DNA from 3 places in the Janthinobacterium sp. NFX145 genome. Region 1 is predicted to be linked to each of the others. Evidence: predicted binding sites of a transcription regulator. Region 1 holds the regulator's gene; each other region holds the start of a gene.
What was found. Region 1 encodes FliA, which starts transcription of late flagellar genes. Its sites were predicted from a motif close to CTAAAGTTTNNNNNNNNNNNGCCGNTA; they were not measured.
Positions count from the first base shown of each region.

Region 2: ACPJXG_RS22450 (DUF5610 domain-containing protein) is a predicted target of FliA. The motif match lies at 2,745-2,771, and genes of this name have one in related genera.
Region 3: ACPJXG_RS22100 (flagellar protein FliT) is a predicted target of FliA. The motif match lies at 2,785-2,811, and genes of this name have one in related genera.

Region 1 covers NZ_CP187360.1:1,310,535-1,316,312, reverse strand. The annotation lists gene motD (flagellar motor protein MotD) at 1-507, opposite strand, end outside; gene ACPJXG_RS05840 (flagellar motor protein) at 513-1,259, opposite strand; gene ACPJXG_RS05835 (RNA polymerase sigma factor FliA) at 1,241-1,972, opposite strand; gene ACPJXG_RS05830 (MinD/ParA family ATP-binding protein) at 2,018-2,881, opposite strand; gene flhF (flagellar biosynthesis protein FlhF) at 2,874-4,202, opposite strand; gene flhA (flagellar biosynthesis protein FlhA) at 4,474-5,778, opposite strand, start outside.
Region 2 covers NZ_CP187360.1:5,001,818-5,007,595, reverse strand. The annotation lists gene ACPJXG_RS22465 (LemA family protein) at 1-131, opposite strand, end outside; gene pyrF (orotidine-5'-phosphate decarboxylase) at 289-1,113, shown strand; gene sbcB (exodeoxyribonuclease I) at 1,247-2,695, opposite strand; gene ACPJXG_RS22450 (DUF5610 domain-containing protein) at 2,843-3,472, shown strand; gene ACPJXG_RS22445 (GGDEF domain-containing protein) at 3,474-4,439, opposite strand; gene ACPJXG_RS22440 (HPF/RaiA family ribosome-associated protein) at 4,699-5,076, opposite strand; gene ACPJXG_RS22435 (DUF1345 domain-containing protein) at 5,264-5,778, opposite strand, start outside.
Region 3 covers NZ_CP187360.1:4,930,971-4,936,748, forward strand. The annotation lists gene ACPJXG_RS22085 (M13 family metallopeptidase) at 1-640, opposite strand, end outside; gene ACPJXG_RS22090 (HDOD domain-containing protein) at 779-1,606, shown strand; gene ACPJXG_RS22095 (IS1595 family transposase) at 1,784-2,752, shown strand; gene ACPJXG_RS22100 (flagellar protein FliT) at 2,900-3,151, shown strand; gene ACPJXG_RS22105 (hypothetical protein) at 3,570-4,700, opposite strand; gene fumC (class II fumarate hydratase) at 4,872-5,778, shown strand, end outside.

The sequences.
Region 1 (5,778 bases):
ATGCCCTTCCACCTGCACGTCGTGCGTATCGTCCTTGAGCAGCACGGCCACGGCGCGCAGGGCCTGGTCCGACTCCGTCGTCAGGCGCGCCGCGCCCGGATCGAACAGCACGCTGGCATTGATTTCCACGCTCACGCCGCGGCTCGTCTGCGTGACCCGCACCTTGCCCTCCTTCACCAGCGGCGCCAGGGTCGACGTCAGATCCTGCGCCAGGCGCGTCATGTGTTCGCGCTCGCGGCGGATGGCTTCCGTGCGGCGCTTCAGGGCGGGATTCGGCAAAGGAATGGCTTGCGGCGCTTCCATGATGATGGGCGGCGCGCCCTTTTCCAGGCTGAAGGCCTGGCCGATGGCGTTCTGGAAGACGCGGTATTTGCCTTCGTTGACTTGCGAAATGGCGTACATGACGACGAAAAAGGCGAACAGCAGGGTGATGAAGTCGGCATACGAGATCAGCCAGCGGTCCTGATTGTCCGGTTCCTCGTCATACTTCCTGCGCGCGCGCCGCATCATGGTCAATGCTCGTGCAGCAGGCTCGACACGCGCTCTTCGATGATGCGCGTATGGTCGCCCGTGGCGATGTCGTACAGCACGGCGGCCGTGATTTCGTATTGCAGCACGCGGCGCGACACGATGGCCTTGAGTTTATTTGCCACCGGCAGGAACAGCAGGTTGGCCAGGCCCACGCCATAAATCGTCGAGACAAACGCCACGGCGATGCCGCCACCTAATTTACTCGGGTCGGTGAGGTTTTCCATCACGTGTATCAGGCCCAGCACGGCGCCCAGAATGCCGATGGTGGGCGAATAGCCGGCCGCCGATTCCCACACCTTGACAGCCTGGCGCTCGGCCATCTCGTAGGCGGAGATTTCCACGTCGAGCAGCTGGCGCAGCTTGTCGGGCGCGATGCCGTCGACGATCATGCGCAAACCCTTGGCGTTGAAGCGGTCGGCCGTGTTTTCCATCAGGCGCTCGAGCGCCAGCGTCCCGTCGCGGCGCGCCGTCAGACTCCAGAGTCCGATGTCGCGCGCCAGCGCGGCGCGCGTGTCGGCGGGCGGCAGGAAGACCCAGCGCAGCATTTCCAGGCCGCGCACAAAAGTACGCAGCCGCGTTTGCAGCAGCACGGCGCCGAAGGTGCCGATGACCACGATGGCGAAGGCGGCAGGCTGCAGCAGGGAGGCCATCTTGCCGCCTTCCAGCGCCTGGCCGACCAGGAGGCCGGCCAGCGCCAGCGCCAGCCCGATTACGCTGGACCAGTCCACGCCAGCTCCCTCAAGGTTGCGCGCAGGCGCGCGACGGCCTGGGTATGCAGCTGCGAGACGCGCGATTCGGATACGCCCATCACCGCGCCGATCTCCTTCAGGTTCAGCTCTTCTTCGTAATACAGGCCCATGAGTATTTTCTCGCGTGGCGGCAGCGCGTCGATGGCATCGATCACGGATTGCCGGAAATCGGTATCGAGCAGGGAACGCAAGGGGTCGCTGTCCTCGTCCACGCAATGGCGGTCGAGGAAGCTGTCATTGCCGTCCGGGTCATGAAAGTCTTCGTAGTACACGAGCTGGTGGCCGCCGCCGTCGCCCAGCATTTCCTGGTAGTCGGCCAGCGACATTTTCAGCAGCTTCGCCACTTCCGACTCCGTCGGCGGGTGGCCGAGGCGCTGCTGCAAGGTACTCATCGCCTCTTCGATCTTGCGCATGTTCTGGCGCATGCTGCGCGGCAGCCAGTCGCTGGTGCGCAATTCGTCGAGCATGGCGCCGCGGATGCGCAGCACGGCATACGTCTCGAACTGCGCGCCATGCGTCTCTTCATAGCGGCTGATGGCATCGAGCAGGCCGATCATGCCGGCCTGGATCAGGTCATCGACCTCGACCGAAGGCGGCAATTTCGCCTTCATATGGTGCGCCAGACGCTTCACCAGCGGAATATGCTCCGTCAGCAAATAGTCCTTGTTCGATTTCCCTTTGACCGTGTACATAGGCTGCTTATTGTTTTCTCATCTTATCTGGTGCTACGGTTGGCTTCAGGCGCTGAACTGGTGCGGGCTCCCCGTCTGGTACAAGGTGCCGCCCAGCACCGGCGCCGCCGAACGGGCCAGCCGCTCGGCCAGTCCGCGAAACGCCACCGAGGCGCCCGCCAGCGGAAACGCATCGACCACGCTGCGGCCCAGGCGCGCCGCGCGGTGCAGATACTCATCGGCAGGCACCGAACCCATCGAGGTCAGCTTCACGGCCAGGTAGCGGCTCGCCGCCTGCGCCATATTATCGTATACCACTTTTGCTTCGGATTCGGAAGCGCCGGTGACGAGGATGCCGAACGGACGGCGTCCCAGTTCCTGGCTCAGGCGCTTGATCAGGCAGTACGCCGCCTTGATTGAGGTGGCGCTGGTGGACACTTGCACGACGATATCCGATGAGGCCATCAGCGGCACGGGGAAGCAGTCGCCCTCGTCGGCCATGACGCCGTCGACCAGCACGATGCCGCTCTGGCGCGCCAGCACCTCGAAGGTCTTGCCCAGGCGGCGCAGTTCGTCCTCGCCCGCATAGTCCATGCTGTCCATCAAATGGTTGCGCGCGCCCAGGCTGGCCACACCGAAGCCTTGCGGCACCTGGTGGATGACCTGGTTCAAGCCGCACTGCTGGCGCGCCACGTCGCGCAGGCTGGCGCCGTGCGCCAGGCCCAGGCGCGCAGCCACGCCATCGCTGCCGCCGCTGGCGTCGAGCAGCAGCACGTCATTGCCGCCGTAGGCGAGCGAAGCGCCCAGGTTGACCAGCATGGCGCCCTTGTCGTCCTGCGGCGTGGCCGACAGGAACGTCATGACGCGCGGCTGCGGGCCGGCCAGCATGCGGCGCAAGCCTTCGGCCTGATCGAAATCGAAATTAGCCAAGGTGCACCCCGCGCGCTTCATTGTTGCGGGCGGCCGCCTGCGCCATCAGCAGCGGCAGTTCGGCATCGGAAAACTGCGTCGCCGCCGAGTCGCGCTTGAGCTTGAAGGCGCGGTCGATCAGGTAGCCGCGGTCGGCCAGGTACAGGTCTTCCGGCACGCGCTGGCCGTTCGACACATAAAACAGGTTCAGCTTCTGGCGGATCACCACGTCGAGCACATTGCCGATCGAGGCCGCTTCATCGAGCTTGGTCATGATGCAGCCGGCCAGGCCGCTGCCTTGATATGCGCGCACCACTTCGTTGAGGGTTTCCTGCGTCGCCGTCGAGTTCAGGCACAGCAGGCGTTTTACATCGGCGCCGGCGCCCGACAGCATGGCCACCTGCTCCGTCACCATCTGGTCGCGCTGGCTCACGCCGACCGTATCGATCAGCACCGTGTGCTTGTTCTTCAATTCCTTCAGGGCGATGCGCAGGTCCGCCTCGTCCTTCACCGAATGCACCATCACGCCGAGGATCTTGCCGTAGATGCGCAACTGTTCATGCGCGCCGATACGGTAGGCATCCGTGGTGATCAGAGCCAGCTTTTCCGGGCCGTGGCGCATCACGCAGCGGGCGGCCAGCTTGGCCGTGCTGGTGGTCTTGCCAACGCCGGTCGGGCCGACCAGCGCAAACACGCCGCCCTGCTCCAGCATGGCGTCTTCATTGGCGACGGTATTCAGGTTACGGCTCAGGACGGTCTTGATCCAGCGCATGCTTTGCGCGCCATCGAGGCCGGCCGGCAGCTTGTCGATCAGGTAGCGCGCCAGGCTGGCCGAGAAACCGGCGGCCAGCATTTCGCGCAGCACGACGGCTTTTTGCGGCTCGCGCTGCTGCGTCGAGCCCCACGAGATTTCCGCCAGCTGGGTTTCCATCATGCCGCGCATGGCGCGGATTTCATTCATCATGCCGCTCATCTCGGCGGCGGCGTTTTCCTTGACGTGCGCCAGCGCGCTGGCCATCATCTGCTGCATGCGGGCCATGTCCACTGGCTCGCCGGCTGCCTGGCGCGGCGCGGCAGGACGTGGCGCAGCCGGGCGCTGGGCCGGGGCGGCCGGACGCTGCGGCGTGGCGAACTGGGTCTGCAACTGGGGACGGGGCTGGGACATTTCGGACGCGGCCGGCGGCGACGCCAGCGAAGCGGCATCGTCATTGGCCAGCGCGAGGATTTCCACCACGCCGTCGGCCTGGCGGTTCGACAGGATCACGGCGTCGGGGCCCAGCGCTTCACGCACCTTGCGCAGCGCATCGCGCGACGAGGCGCCCGTAAATTTCTTCACATTCATGACCGGCCTCCCAGGGCGGGGGTGGCGCAATATTGGCTGAACTGTGTGACCATCGTCGACTCCTGTTGCTTGAGTGCTGTCTTCCACATGGACACAGATCACCCGGACAGTTTCCATTATTAGCGATGCTTGCAGGAAATGATCGAAGGAACAGGACGGGAAAGTACCCGTTATTCAGTTTGCCGGGAGGAAATTACGGTTTTTTTAACCCAAAGCAACAACTGGGGTCGAACCCTGAGGGTTCGACCCCGGCCCTTCGCTTGGGTTTGCTTTATTGCGCGCCCACCAGCGCCGTGACGCGGATGGTCTTGGTTTCCGGCACTTCCGCATGCGACAGCACTTTAAGCTGCGGCAAGGCGCGGCGCAGGAAGCGCGACAGCAAGGCGCGCAGCGGCGCCGGCACCAGCAGCACCGGCGTCAGGCCCAGCGCTTCCTGCTGCTGCGCAGCCAGGCCCGCCTGGTGGGCGATGGTGTCGGCCAGGCCCGGCTCGATGCCGGCGCCGTCGCCGCCATTGCCCATCGCTTGCATCAGCAGCCGCTCGAGGCGGCTGTCGAGGGTCATCACGGACAGTTCGGCCGCGCCGGGGAACAGTTGCTGCACGATGGCGCGGCCCAGGGCCACGCGCACCAGCGCCGTCAGCTCGTTCGGGTCTTGCGTGCTGACCGTATGCTCGGCCAGGGTTTCGATGATGCTGCGCATGTCGCGGATGTGCACGCCCTCGGCCAGCAGGTTCTGCAGCACCTTTTGCAGGGTCGACAGCGACAGCATCTTCGGCACCAGGTCTTCCACCAGGCGCGGCGCATCCTTGCCCAGATGGTCGAGCAAGGATTGGACTTCCGCGCGGCCCAGCAGCTCGGAAGCGTGCGAAGTGATCAGATGATTCAGGTGCGTGGCCACCACGGTGCCCGCGTCGACCACCGTGTAGCCCATCGATTGGGCCTGGTCACGCAGGCTGGCGTCGATCCACGTGGCGGGCAAGCCGAAGGCGGGATCGTTCGTGGCCAGGCCCGGCAAAGTGCCGCTGGCCATGCCGGGGTTGATCGCCAGGAACTGGCCGTTGAACGCTTCGCCCACGCCCACTTCCACGCCCTTCAAGGTGATGCGGTAGGCGGACGGTTTCAATTCCAGGTTGTCGCGGATGTGCACGGGCGGCGCCAGGAAGCCCACTTCCTGGGCAAATTTCTTGCGGATACCCTTGATGCGCTTGAGCAATTCGCCACCCTGCGTCTTGTCGACCAGGGGAATCAAACGGTAGCCCACTTCCAGGCCCAGGGTATCGACGGGCATGATGTCTTGCCAGCTGGCTTCTTCCTGCTCCGGCGCCACGGTCGCTTGCGGCGCTTCGGCCGGCTTTTCGGCCGCCTCTTTTTCCTGCGTGCGTTTTTTGCTGATCAGATAGGCGGAACCGGCCAGCAACGACGCCAGCAGGATGAAGACCATGTTCGGCATGCCGGGAATCAATCCCATGCCGCCGATGATGCCGGCGGTAATATAGAGCACTTGCGGTTTCGCAAACAATTGTCCCACCAGCTGGGTGCCGATGTCCTGTTCGCTGGCCACGCGCGAGACGACGAT
Region 2 (5,778 bases), 2.7 Mb from region 1:
CCCCAGGCGGCCTTGGTGGCTTCATCCTTGCTCTGGAAGTCGTTGTAGCCGCAGCCCGTCAGGACGCCGGCCAGGACGGTGACGCTCAGGGCCAGGCGCAGCCATTTGGTGAATTGATTGGTGATTTGCATGATGGGTTCCGTGCCGAGTAAAAGGGATGGGGCAAATATACCTGAAACGGCCCGCCATGTCGGTTTAATCAGCGCCGGTCGCCGCCTCCGTCTGCCTTCGCAATCCCGCGCCGCGTTACAATACGGGGTTTGCAACTGAATATAGAGAAGGTGTACCGTGAATTTCATCAATAAATTATCCGCCGCGTGGACGGCCAATAATTCCCTGCTGTGCGTGGGCCTGGACCCCGACCTGGCGAAACTGCCGGCCGAACTGCGCGACCTGCCTGATGGAATCACCACCTTCTGCACGCGCATCATCGACGCCACGGCCGACCTGGCATGCGCCTTCAAGCCGCAGATCGCCTATTTTGCCGCGCTGGGCGCGGAAAAGCAGCTGGAAGACATCTGCCGCTATGTGCGTGAACACTATCCGCACATCCCGCTGATCCTCGACGCGAAACGGGGCGACATCGGCGCGACGGCCACGCAGTACGCGCGCGAAGCGTTCGAGCGCTACGGCGCCGACGCCGTCACCGTGAACCCCTACATGGGCGAGGATTCGCTCGACCCCTATCTGGCGTGGAAAGACCGCGGCGTGATTATCCTGTGCCGCACCTCGAACCCGGGCGGCTCGGACCTGCAATTCCTGAATACGGATGGCGAACCGCTGTACCAGCGCGTGGCGCGCCTGGTGGCCGATAAATGGAACAAGAATGGCCAGTGCGCGCTTGTCGTCGGCGCCACCTTCCCTGAAGAACTGGCGCAAGTGCGCGCCATCGTCGGCGACATGCCGCTGCTGGTGCCCGGCATCGGCGCCCAGGGCGGCGACATCGCGGCGACAGTTGGCGCGGGCCAGACGGCCAAGGGCATGGGCATGATGATCAGCTCGTCGCGCGCCATCATCTACGCCACGCCGCAAGCGGGCGAAGATTTCGCCGACGCGGCGCGCCGCGTGGCCATTGAAACGCGCGATGCGATCAATCAGCATCGTTCGGTTTAAACATCACCCATAAAAAATATAGGTCGGGTTAGGCCAGCGGCCGTAACCCGACAACACCGGTAACGTCAACAATGTTGTCGGATTACGCGGGTCTTCGGCCCGCTAATCCGACCTACCCGACTCGCGCCCTCTTTCAGTCGCGCATGGGCGCCACCATCTCCGCGTAGTCGTACAGCTCGCCTAAAATCTCTTCTCCCCGCTCATCGACCGATTCCGACAGCACGTCGATCTCCGTAAACAACATTTCGATGGTGCGGGCGCCGGCGTCGCCGTCGAACAGGCGGGCGGCGCGGTGCTGTTCCCAGCGCAGGCTTTCCGCTTCGCTCAGGGTTTGCGGGAAATTGCGGGCGCGGTAGCGGAACAGCAATTCCTGCAGGCGCTCGTCGGCAAACGAGGGGCGGGCCGTGGCCAGCTTGGCCGGCGTGTCGCGGCGCAAGGATTCGAGCAGGCGGCGGTCGTCGTTGCTGACGAAACCATTGTACAAATCCTCATCCACGTCCAGCGCGGCGTTCGCGCCCGGACGCTGGAACACTTCGGCCCAGATCGCATCCATGTTCGGCGCCGTCGCGGCCAGTTGCGCGTTGACCTTCGCCGCATCCAGATCGATGCCCCATTGCGCGGCCATGGCCGGCGACAGGGTTTTTAAATTACCCACCAGCATGGGCGACTTGTTCAGGTGCACGCTTTTCACGGGCAGGCGCGTCATGCCTTCCGGCATGGCTTCCTTGCGCGTGAACAGCCGCGTGCGGATGGTGTCGGCGTCCAGCGCGAACAGTTCGCGCGGATCGTAGGCGCAATCCCAGACGAGGATTTCATTTTTATTGCTCGGATGCGTGGCCAGCGGCCAGGCGACGCCCAAGCAGCCCCGTTCGGCGGGGAACATGCCCGACACGTGCAGGAAGGGCTGGCGCTCGGCGGCGGCCAGGTGCATGCCCATTTCACTGGCGACCCGGTCCTTCTTGTGCAGGGCCAGGCAAAATTCGAACAGTTTCGGCTGCTTTTCGCGGATCAGGCGCGCCAGGGCGATGGTGGCGCGCACGTCGGACAGCGCATCGTGCGCCGCTTCGTGGGCCAGGCCATTGGCCTTGCTCAAGTGTTCCAGTCTAAAACTGGTCTGGCCGTCGTCGCGCTTTGGCCATTGAATGCCTTCCGGGCGCAGCGCATGCGTCATGCGCACCACGTCGAGGATGTCCCAGCGGCCGCAATGGTTCTTCCATTCGCGCGCATACGGGTCGATCAGATTGCGCCAGAACAGGAAACGCGTGACTTCATCGTCGAAACGGATGGTGTTGTAGCCCACGCCGATGGTGCCCGGCTCCGAAAAGGCCGCTTCGATGGTGGCGGCGAACTGGTGTTCGGGCACGCCCAGCTGCAAGCACTGTTGCGGCGTGATGCCGGTGATCAGGCACGATTGCGGGTCGGGCAGGAAATCATTGGCAGGCTGGCAATACAGCATGATCGGCTCGCCGATTTCGTTGAGGTCCGCATCCGTGCGGATGGCGGCGAACTGGGCCGGACGGTCGCGGCGCGGCTGGGCGCCAAAGGTTTCGTAGTCGTGCCAAAGAAAGGTCTGGTTAGTCATTGATGGTCGTTGCTTGATTGGTTATCCGGGCCGCTAAAAGCGGCCGCTGCTACAGTTTTCTGAAAACCTGCCGATACTACACGAGAGGATGGTCATCATCGCGTTTCCCGCATGGTGGCATACATTGTCCGTTCAAGGAGGTCTATCGTGTCAATTCCCATCGCCGCAAGCGGCAATTCCAACCCTTCCGTGACTTCCGTCAGTACAGGCGTTGCCGGCAAGGACGATAAAGTCCAGCAAAAGGACGGCATCAACGCTGAAATGAGCGTGAATGACCGCACCAAGCTGCAATTGAACGCTTCCATCATGCAGGCGTCGCTGAATGTGTCCATCGGTTCCGAGAACGAGCCGCTGGCGCTGCTGTACAAGACGGCCATCACCAACATCAATGAAGCGCTGAAGAGCCAGTACGGCGACGATGCGATCCAGAACGCGGCGTCGCAGGATAACAGCGCCGAAGCGACGGCGAGCCGCATTGTATCGCTGTCGACGGGTTTTTTTGACGCCTACAAGAAGCAAAATCCCGGCATGGACGACGATACGGCCCTGACCAAGTTCATGGACACCATCAGCGGCGGCATGGAGAAAGGTTTCAAGGAAGCGCGCGATATCCTGGAGGGCTTGAAAGTGCTGGGTGGCGATATCGCCGGCAATATCGACAAGACGTATGAGCTGGTGCAGAAGGGCTATGCCGATTTCATCGCCGCGCACAGCAGCAAGAAGGATGACGCCGCCAAGCCGGATGCAAGCAAGCCAGCCGACAGCAAGGCTGCCTGATCTATAGCATGACCCGGTTGCGTCCGCCTGCCTTCGCGCGGTAAAGGGCCGCGTCGGCGGCCGCGATCAGCGCCTCGTCGTCCTGTTCGGCCGCCAGGCTGGCCACGCCGAAGGAACCCGTGATGTGCGGCAGCGCGCTGCGCATGTCGGCGAAGATGACGGCCAGCTGCATGCGCTCGCACAGGCGCTCGGCCACCCGCAGGGCCACGTGTTCGTTGGTATCGGGCAAGATCACCATCATTTCCTCGCCACCATAGCGCACGGCAAAATCCGTGGGCCGCAGGGCCGCGCCCAGCACTTGTGCGGCGATGCGCAGCGCCTGGTCGCCCGCCTGGTGGCCGTGCGTGTCGTTGAAACGCTTGAAATGGTCGAGGTCGATCATCACCAGCGACAGCGGCGAGCCGCTGGCGTGGGCCGTGACGATCATGTTAGGCAGCAGATCCGTCAGCCAGGCGCGGTTGTACAAGCCCGTCAGGCTGTCGACCATCGATAGCTGGCGGTAGAATTCGCCCAGTTTCTGGCGCCGGCGCAGCAGCGCATTCGCGGCGCGGATGCGGAAGGACAGCAGCCGCAGCAGGTTGCGCGCCAGACCGTTCGACTGTTCGATCAATTCCCAGACGATGGCCGCGTCGATCACCAGCAAGTCGGTTTCTTCCAGGGCGGAAATGGCGGCCAGGTTGCTCGCTTCATCGAGCACCGATTGTTCGCCCACGCTTTCGCCGGGCAAGACCTTGCTGACGGTGCCGTCATCCATGCCCGTGTGGGTGTCGGCGGCCACGGCCAGCGAACCGCGCAGGACGATGTACAGGCTGGCGCCTTGCGTGTCGGAAATAGCTTCGCCCGCTTCGAGGCGCATGACGGGGCAGGGCGCCAGCATGGCGGCCGTCTGGCTATCCGCCCCATCGCGAAATAGCTGTAAATCGCCGATGTTGCAGCCTGAAGCGCCGAAGTTGCCGATCTGTTCCACAATCACACTTTCAAAAAGCCGGCGCGCGAGCAGGGGGCCGGTCACTTCATGATAGCGTAAAGCGGCCTTGGCCGTAACGGCAACGCCTTGCTTGATGTCACTTACTGTGAGAAATACGACAATTATTTCATTGCCGCGTTAATACGCTGGAATGCTTGTGGTTTTATTATTGAAGTTGCCGCGTGCAAAAGGCGGGCCAGATGTGCAAAGGCAGCCTTGAACGGCTGCCTCAGTCTCTGGAAATCTTGCAGGTGGGGAATTACTCGGCGGTTTCTTCCGCTTCGGCCGTATCGATCACGGCATTCTTGCCGGTGGCGTGGCGCTTGCTGTCTTGCAGGCGGCCCAGGGCGCTATCGATGGCGCGTTTCAGTTTATCGGTGGCGCCGGCAACGGATTGATGCACGGTGGCGTTCTGTTCGGTCACGGCGATCGGTTGATAGCCAGCAACGCGTGCTTCCATGACGCAGCGGATATCGTCAGCGCCGCCTTTCGGGCCATTCGTGTCGCTGATGTGGACTTCGATGCGGGTCAGGTTGTCGCGGAAGCGGTTCAGTGCGCTTTCAAGTACGGATTGCACATGTTCGTTCAGTCCAGCGGTGTTGGCGATGGTGCTGTCGGTATGAATATTGATTTGCATATGCTTACTCCTGTCAATTCAAAAAAAACCCATCTCAGGCGTGCTGCGGCCTGGTTGCTGCCTCATGCACATGAACTCTGTGCATGGAACTTATCTTACTCCTCTTTCCAGTATTTCAAGAGGGTGCGCACGATTAAGATGAGCTTAACCCTTCAGTCAGGTCAAGTTTCCGCTATGAAATGATTTTTCAGCCATTGATGAGTCCAGCCGCGATATTGATCGACAGCCCCAGCACGACCAGGTTGAAGAAAAAGCTCAGCACGGATTGCCCCAGCACGATCTGCCGCATCGTGCGCGTCTGCACGGAAACGTCCGACGTTTGCACGGCCACGGCGATGGTGATGGCGAAATACAGAAAATCCCAGTAATCGGGGTTTTGCTCGTCGTCGGGAAACTTCAGCGGGCGCAGCGCGGGATCGGCCTGGTAATACAGGTGGGCATAGTGGAAGCAGAACAGGGTGCCGACGAGGAACCAGGAGCCGACCAGGGTGAGGATCGTCAGGCCGTAATGCAGCGCGCGCTCGTCCGGCGCCATGTCTTTCATCGAGGACAGTTGCGAGACGATGGCCACCAGGCTCATCACGGAAGCGACGGACAGGGCCGACAGCACCGTGGCCGCCCGCTCGTCCTGGCGCGCCGCCATGGCTTTAACCTTGTGATGGTTGGCGCGCATCATCATCCAGGCCATCGTCGCCAGGTAAA
Region 3 (5,778 bases), 2.8 Mb from region 1:
CCTGCATGCGGGCGCTGTCGCCCTGGTAGAACGCGCGGTCAGGCAAGCCCAGCCCGCCCTGCAGCAGATACGCCACATTGCGCGTGGTGTCGTTCAAGTCTTGCGCCACCCACAGGCCGAACAGGTTTTCCGTATAAAAATTGGTGGCGTTGAGCGGGTCGACATCGGCGCGCAAGCTTTCGCCCAGCGCGCGGGCCAGTCCCGCCAGGTCGCGGATGCCATCGATCTTCTTCAGCAACGGCTTGATCGGCGCCCAGCCTTTCGCTTCGATAGCCGATTCATCCATCCAGGAACGGTAAAAATCGCTGACCTGGCGCGCCGAGGCATCGGCCTGCGGCGCCGCCGACAAGCCTTCGACGAGACCGATGATGCGCTCGTTGGTGGCGTTGGCGAGGATGGCGAACGAGCCCCAGCTGCTGCGGTCGGCGGGAATCTCCGTCTTGCGCAGCCAGTCGCCATTCACGTAATCGTAGAAATCGTCGCCGGGCAAGGCCGTGGGGGCAGCGGGAACAACGGCGCTGGCGGCCGCCTGCTGGCCATGCGCCTGGGCGGGCAAGCCGGCCAGCGACACGCCGGCCAGGGCGAGGATGATGGCGGCCTGGACTGGCGTCCGGGACCAGGAAAAACGCAAACCGTGCATGGCGATCCTTTCAATGGAATAGTCAAAATCATAGCCTGTTTCCCATGAAAAAAGCGCCCCGGAATTTTTTTGCATGCGGACAAAAAATCGGCCTATAGTTTCACGACCCCGCGCCGCGCGAATGCCAAGGAGATTGCCATGCAACTGGAAGCGCTGTTTCAGCAACCCCACGCCCTGCCTGCCGCCCCGAAGATCGTCGATGAACTGGTGCGCAGTTTCGACAACCCCGCCATCGCCACCGAAGACATCGCCCGGCAGCTGGGAGCGGACCCGGCCTTGAGCGCCAAGCTGCTGCGGCTGGCCAACTCGGCGTATTACCACGTCTCGCGCAGCATCGGCACGGTGGAAGACGCCGTGCTGATGCTCGGCTTTGTAACCGTGCGCACGCTCGTCATCAGTTCGGGCCTGGTCAGCGGCTACAAGGCCGTGCCGGGACTGAATCTGCCGCAATTCTGGCGCTACAGCCTGCACAGCGCCGTGTCGGCCCGCTGGATCGCCAGACAGACGGGCGACAACCAGGATCTGGCGTTCACCATCGGCATGATGCATGCGATCGGTCAACTGGTGATCCATGCAGCCATGCCCGAACAAGCCATGCAGCTCGACAAGATCGCCCCGCCGCTCGACGCGCGCCGGCTTGACGCGGAGCGGGTTTCCCTGGGCTATGACTATGCGCAGGTGGGCGCCGAACTGGCACGCCGCTGGAAGTTCCCCCCTGCCTTTGCCGAGGCCATCGCCGCCTTTCCCGATCCGCTGGCCAAGGCGCCGCTGAACCGCCTGGCCGCCATCATCCACCTGGCCGCCTGGCGCGCACGCATCGATGAAAACGCGTTGAGCAATGAAGAAATCATCGCCTGCTACCCCAGCAACGTGGCCGAAGCGCTCGGTTTGCCGCCCTCGGTGCTGGTCGACAAGATGCCGCCGCCCACCGAACTGAGCGCGGGACTGGAAGAACTCGTCAAATAAATCCACGCTGGCCGGAATCGCCAGCCCCCGCATCCATGCGGGTTTGCGGGCGATTCCGGCGGCCGGCAAGCAATCAGCTAAATTATTTGGCTCTGTCATCGATAAATAGGGGATCTGCCTGAATCTTTCCTTGGCTGGGCTGTCTGACTCTGCATACCCACCATGCAGGAGCCGATCATGCAGCCAGCCGAATGGATACGCTTTATCGCGCAGTTTGCGCAGTTGAACCGGCGCCAGCGGCAGGCAGGAATAGCCTTGCTGTGTGGCAATGAGCCACACGATGTGACCGTCACGCTGCTTGAAAACGCTACGCAAGCACGCCTGGGCTGTCCCGCCTGCCAATCGTGTCACCTGCACCGGCATGGCCATGCGCACGGCCTGCAGCGCTACCGCTGTGTATCCTGTGGGCGCACATTCAATGCCTTGACGGGTACGCCGCTGGCGCACTTGCGCCATAAATCGCTGTGGCTCGACTATGCGGATTGCCTGCTTGATTCCAGGTCAGTACGCCAGGCCGCTCAGCAGTTGGGACTGCACCGCAACACCACGTTTCGCTGGCGACACCGTTTTCTCAGCGTAGCAAAGACGGACCGGCCGCATTGTCTGCATGGCATTGCCGAGGCCGATGAACTCTACGTGCTGGAATCAGAAAAGGGATCCAGGCAGATGACGCGTCCGGCGCGCCGCCGTGGCGGCCATGCCCATCAGCGCGGCATTTCCAATGAACAGGTTTGCATCCTGGTGGCGCGCGACCGTACGGGCCAGACCCTCGATTTCGTCACGGGCAAAGGGGCGTTGACGAAGGCACAGCTGCATCATTCGCTGCTACCCGTTATCGACAAGGACGTGCTGCTGGTGACCGACGGTCATGCCGCCTATCTGGCTTTTGCGAGGGAAGCGGGCATCAGCCACCAAGCAGTCAACTTGCGCGCTGGCATCCGTGTGCGAGGGGCCGCCCACGTGCAGAACGTCAATGCCTATCACAGCCGCTTGCGCGCATGGCTACGGCCCTTTCACGGCGTGGCGACGCGCTACCTGCCGAACTACCTGGGCTGGCGCTGGATACTCGACGCCAGGCGCATCCGTTCATCGGAAACGTTATTGAAAGCAACGTTGGGCGCATTCCCACACTTGACGGTGACATAGCCAATTATTTTCACTTTTTTTTCAAAAACACCCTCAAGTTCCGGATAAGCACGCCGTTAATCTAGACAAGCGGTAATCCATTCACTAGTTACGGGTGTGCTCATGACCTCCAACGACGTTCTCTCGATGTACGAAAATATTGCAGGAATGACCAATAAAATGGTCGTGGCCGCACGTTCGAGCGACTGGAATGACTTGGATGCCCTGGAAAACCAGTGCGCCAGCGCTGCCAGCGCGACCATGACGGGCAAGGTGCCTGCCCTGGCCGGCGCTTCGCGCCTGCGCAAGATCGACTTGCTCAAGCAAATCCTGGCAAACGACCGCGAAATCCGCGCCATCACGGAACCGTGGATGACGCAGCTGCCGAGCGCCATGCAGGGCGCGCGCGCCCGCATGTAAGAAGCTGCAGCACCAGAAACGACAAAAGCACCCGCGGGTGCTTTTTTTACGTCAACTCCCTGGCAAGGAGCGCGACAACTGCGGCGCTCGGGAACAAGGAGGGGGGGGAATTTGGAAGGCGAGCCCCAGGTATCTCCTGGCGTCGCCTCGCTGCCGGTTGCATCCGGCGTTCGCGAGCACATCGTCGGCATCGCGAACCGCTTCCAGACCCAGGCGTTTATGCAACGCTACACCTGTTTGCCGCGCCACACTATCGTTGGTGACTGCGCCAGGCTGGGGCTGTTTTGTCGTAGAGCAAGTCCACTGAATTAATCATAACACCATCTTTAAGAAATAGGCAACGCGATTGGCAAGCATATCCATGTCTTTTTTCAATATCTTTTTTTATATCAAATTGTAGCGCAGCCTTGCAACACGATTAACGCGAGAACGGCTCCGGTTCCGGCTCGGCTACCGTTCCGTCCTCCACCGCCTCCGTCAGCACGGGCACATCCTTTTTCTTGCGGCGGAACGGTTTGCGCAGCAAGACCCAGTATTTCGACGGCGCGCCCGGCACTGCCGCCTGCTTGCGCTTGCGCACGACATACACGATGAGCGCCGTCAGCAACAGGAAGGCCACGGTGCCGATACCGAGCCACAGCAAGCCATTGCCGCCCGCCTTCTTGTCAGCGGCTGGCGCCGCGTGCAGGGGCTTGGGCTTGGCATGCGGCGCCGGCGCCTCGGCAGGCGCGGCAGCCGGCGCAGCAATGGCGGCGGCGGCGGGCTGAGCCAGCGCCTTTTGCAAGGCGCCGATCTTGCCCTCCAATTCGCCGAGCTTGTCATTCAGGGCCGCATTTTTCTCATCCAGCGCCACGCACGCTTGCGCCTGCCCGGCATCCGCCTGCGGTGCGCAAGCGGCCACGGGCGCTGTGGCGCGGCGCAGCGGCGGCGCACGCAGCGCGGGCGCAGCCGGTGTGGGCGCGGCGGGCGGCGGCACGAACACGCGCGCCGGGCGTACCAGGCCCTCGGCACGCGCGCGGGCCGCCAGCGCGGCAGCATCGGGCAACGGCGCGCCAGTCACTGCGCGTGGCAACGGCGCGGGGACAGGCATGGGCATGGGCACCGGAACGGCGGGCCTGGCTGGCGCACTGACGGCAGCGGCAGCAGGCGGCGCCGGCGTCAGCCACAGGGTGCCCAGGCGCACGACGGCGCCATTGCCACTGCCCAGCAATAAATACAGATGCACGTGGCCCGCCTGGATCGCTTGCCGCGTAGTCACGCGCACATAATGGCGGCCACCGCGCTCCAGCGGGCTGATCGTCAACCCCTGCAGGGCCGGATCCATGCCGATGCCGCCACCGCGGTACACATCGGGCGAGGCCAGGCGCACGGCCACGCCATTGGCCTCCTCGGGCGCCAGTGCCGTCAGTTCGATCTCGGCCAGCAAGGGCTGGCCCACGTGCGACAGCACGGCCATCTCACCCAGTTCGGCCGCCATGACGGGCGGCATGGCCAGGCTGGCGGCGGCGCACGCGATCAGGGACCAACGGAGAATAATGCTGCTGTGCATGGACTGATCGCTTTGATAACAGGATAAGAAGGGGGACTCGCCTGTCTTTAACGGCAGGAAATCGCAAAAATATAGATGGGCCACGGCAAAAATGATGCAATACAGCATCATCCTGTGCCTTTTTGACGCCTGGAGTACACTCGATCCACCTCTATCGATGAAAGGGATGTCATGAGTAGCAGAATCGAACGCGACAGTTTCGGCCCGATCGACGTACCCGCCGACCGGCTGTGGGGAGCGCAAACGCAGCGCTCGCTTGAGCACTTCCATATCTCCACGGAAAAGATGCCGCCCGAACTGATCGCCGCCCTGGCCACCGTCAAGCGCGCGGCCGCCCACGTCAACCTGGACTTGGGATTACTAGATGGCAAGAAAGCCATCGCCATCACGCAGGCGGCCGACGAAGTGCTGGCCGGCAAGCATGACGCAGAATTCCCGCTGGCCGTCTGGCAGACGGGCTCTGGCACGCAAAGCAATATGAACATGAATGAAGTGCTGGCCAACCGCGGCTCCGAGCTGATCGGCGGCTTGCGTGGCGCCGAGCGCCTGCTGCACCCGAACGATGACGTCAACCTGGGCCAGTCCTCGAACGATATCTTTCCCACCGCAATCCACGTGGCGGCCGCCCTGTCCGTCGCCAACACGGTCTTGCCGCCGCTGCGCCAGCTGCGCGCCACCCTGGATGCGAAAGCGACGGAATTTACCGACATCGTCAAGATCGGCCGCACCCATTTGCAGGATGCGACGCCGCTGACCCTGGGCCAGGAATTTTCGGGCTACGTGGCGCAGCTGGACTTTGCCGAGCACATCATCACGGCATCGTTGCCGCCGCTGCTGCAACTGGCCGCCGGCGGCACGGCTGTCGGCACGGGCTTGAATGCCCACGTGGAATTTGCCGGCCGCATCGCGCAAGAACTGGCGCGCCTGACGGGTCAGCCGTTCGAGACAGCCAGCAACAAGTTTGCCGCCCTGGCCGCCCACGATGCCCTGGTCGCCGCCCATGGCGCGCTGAAAACCCTGGCCACGGCCCTGATGAAAATCGCCAACGACGTGCGCTGGATGGCCTCCGGCCCCCGTT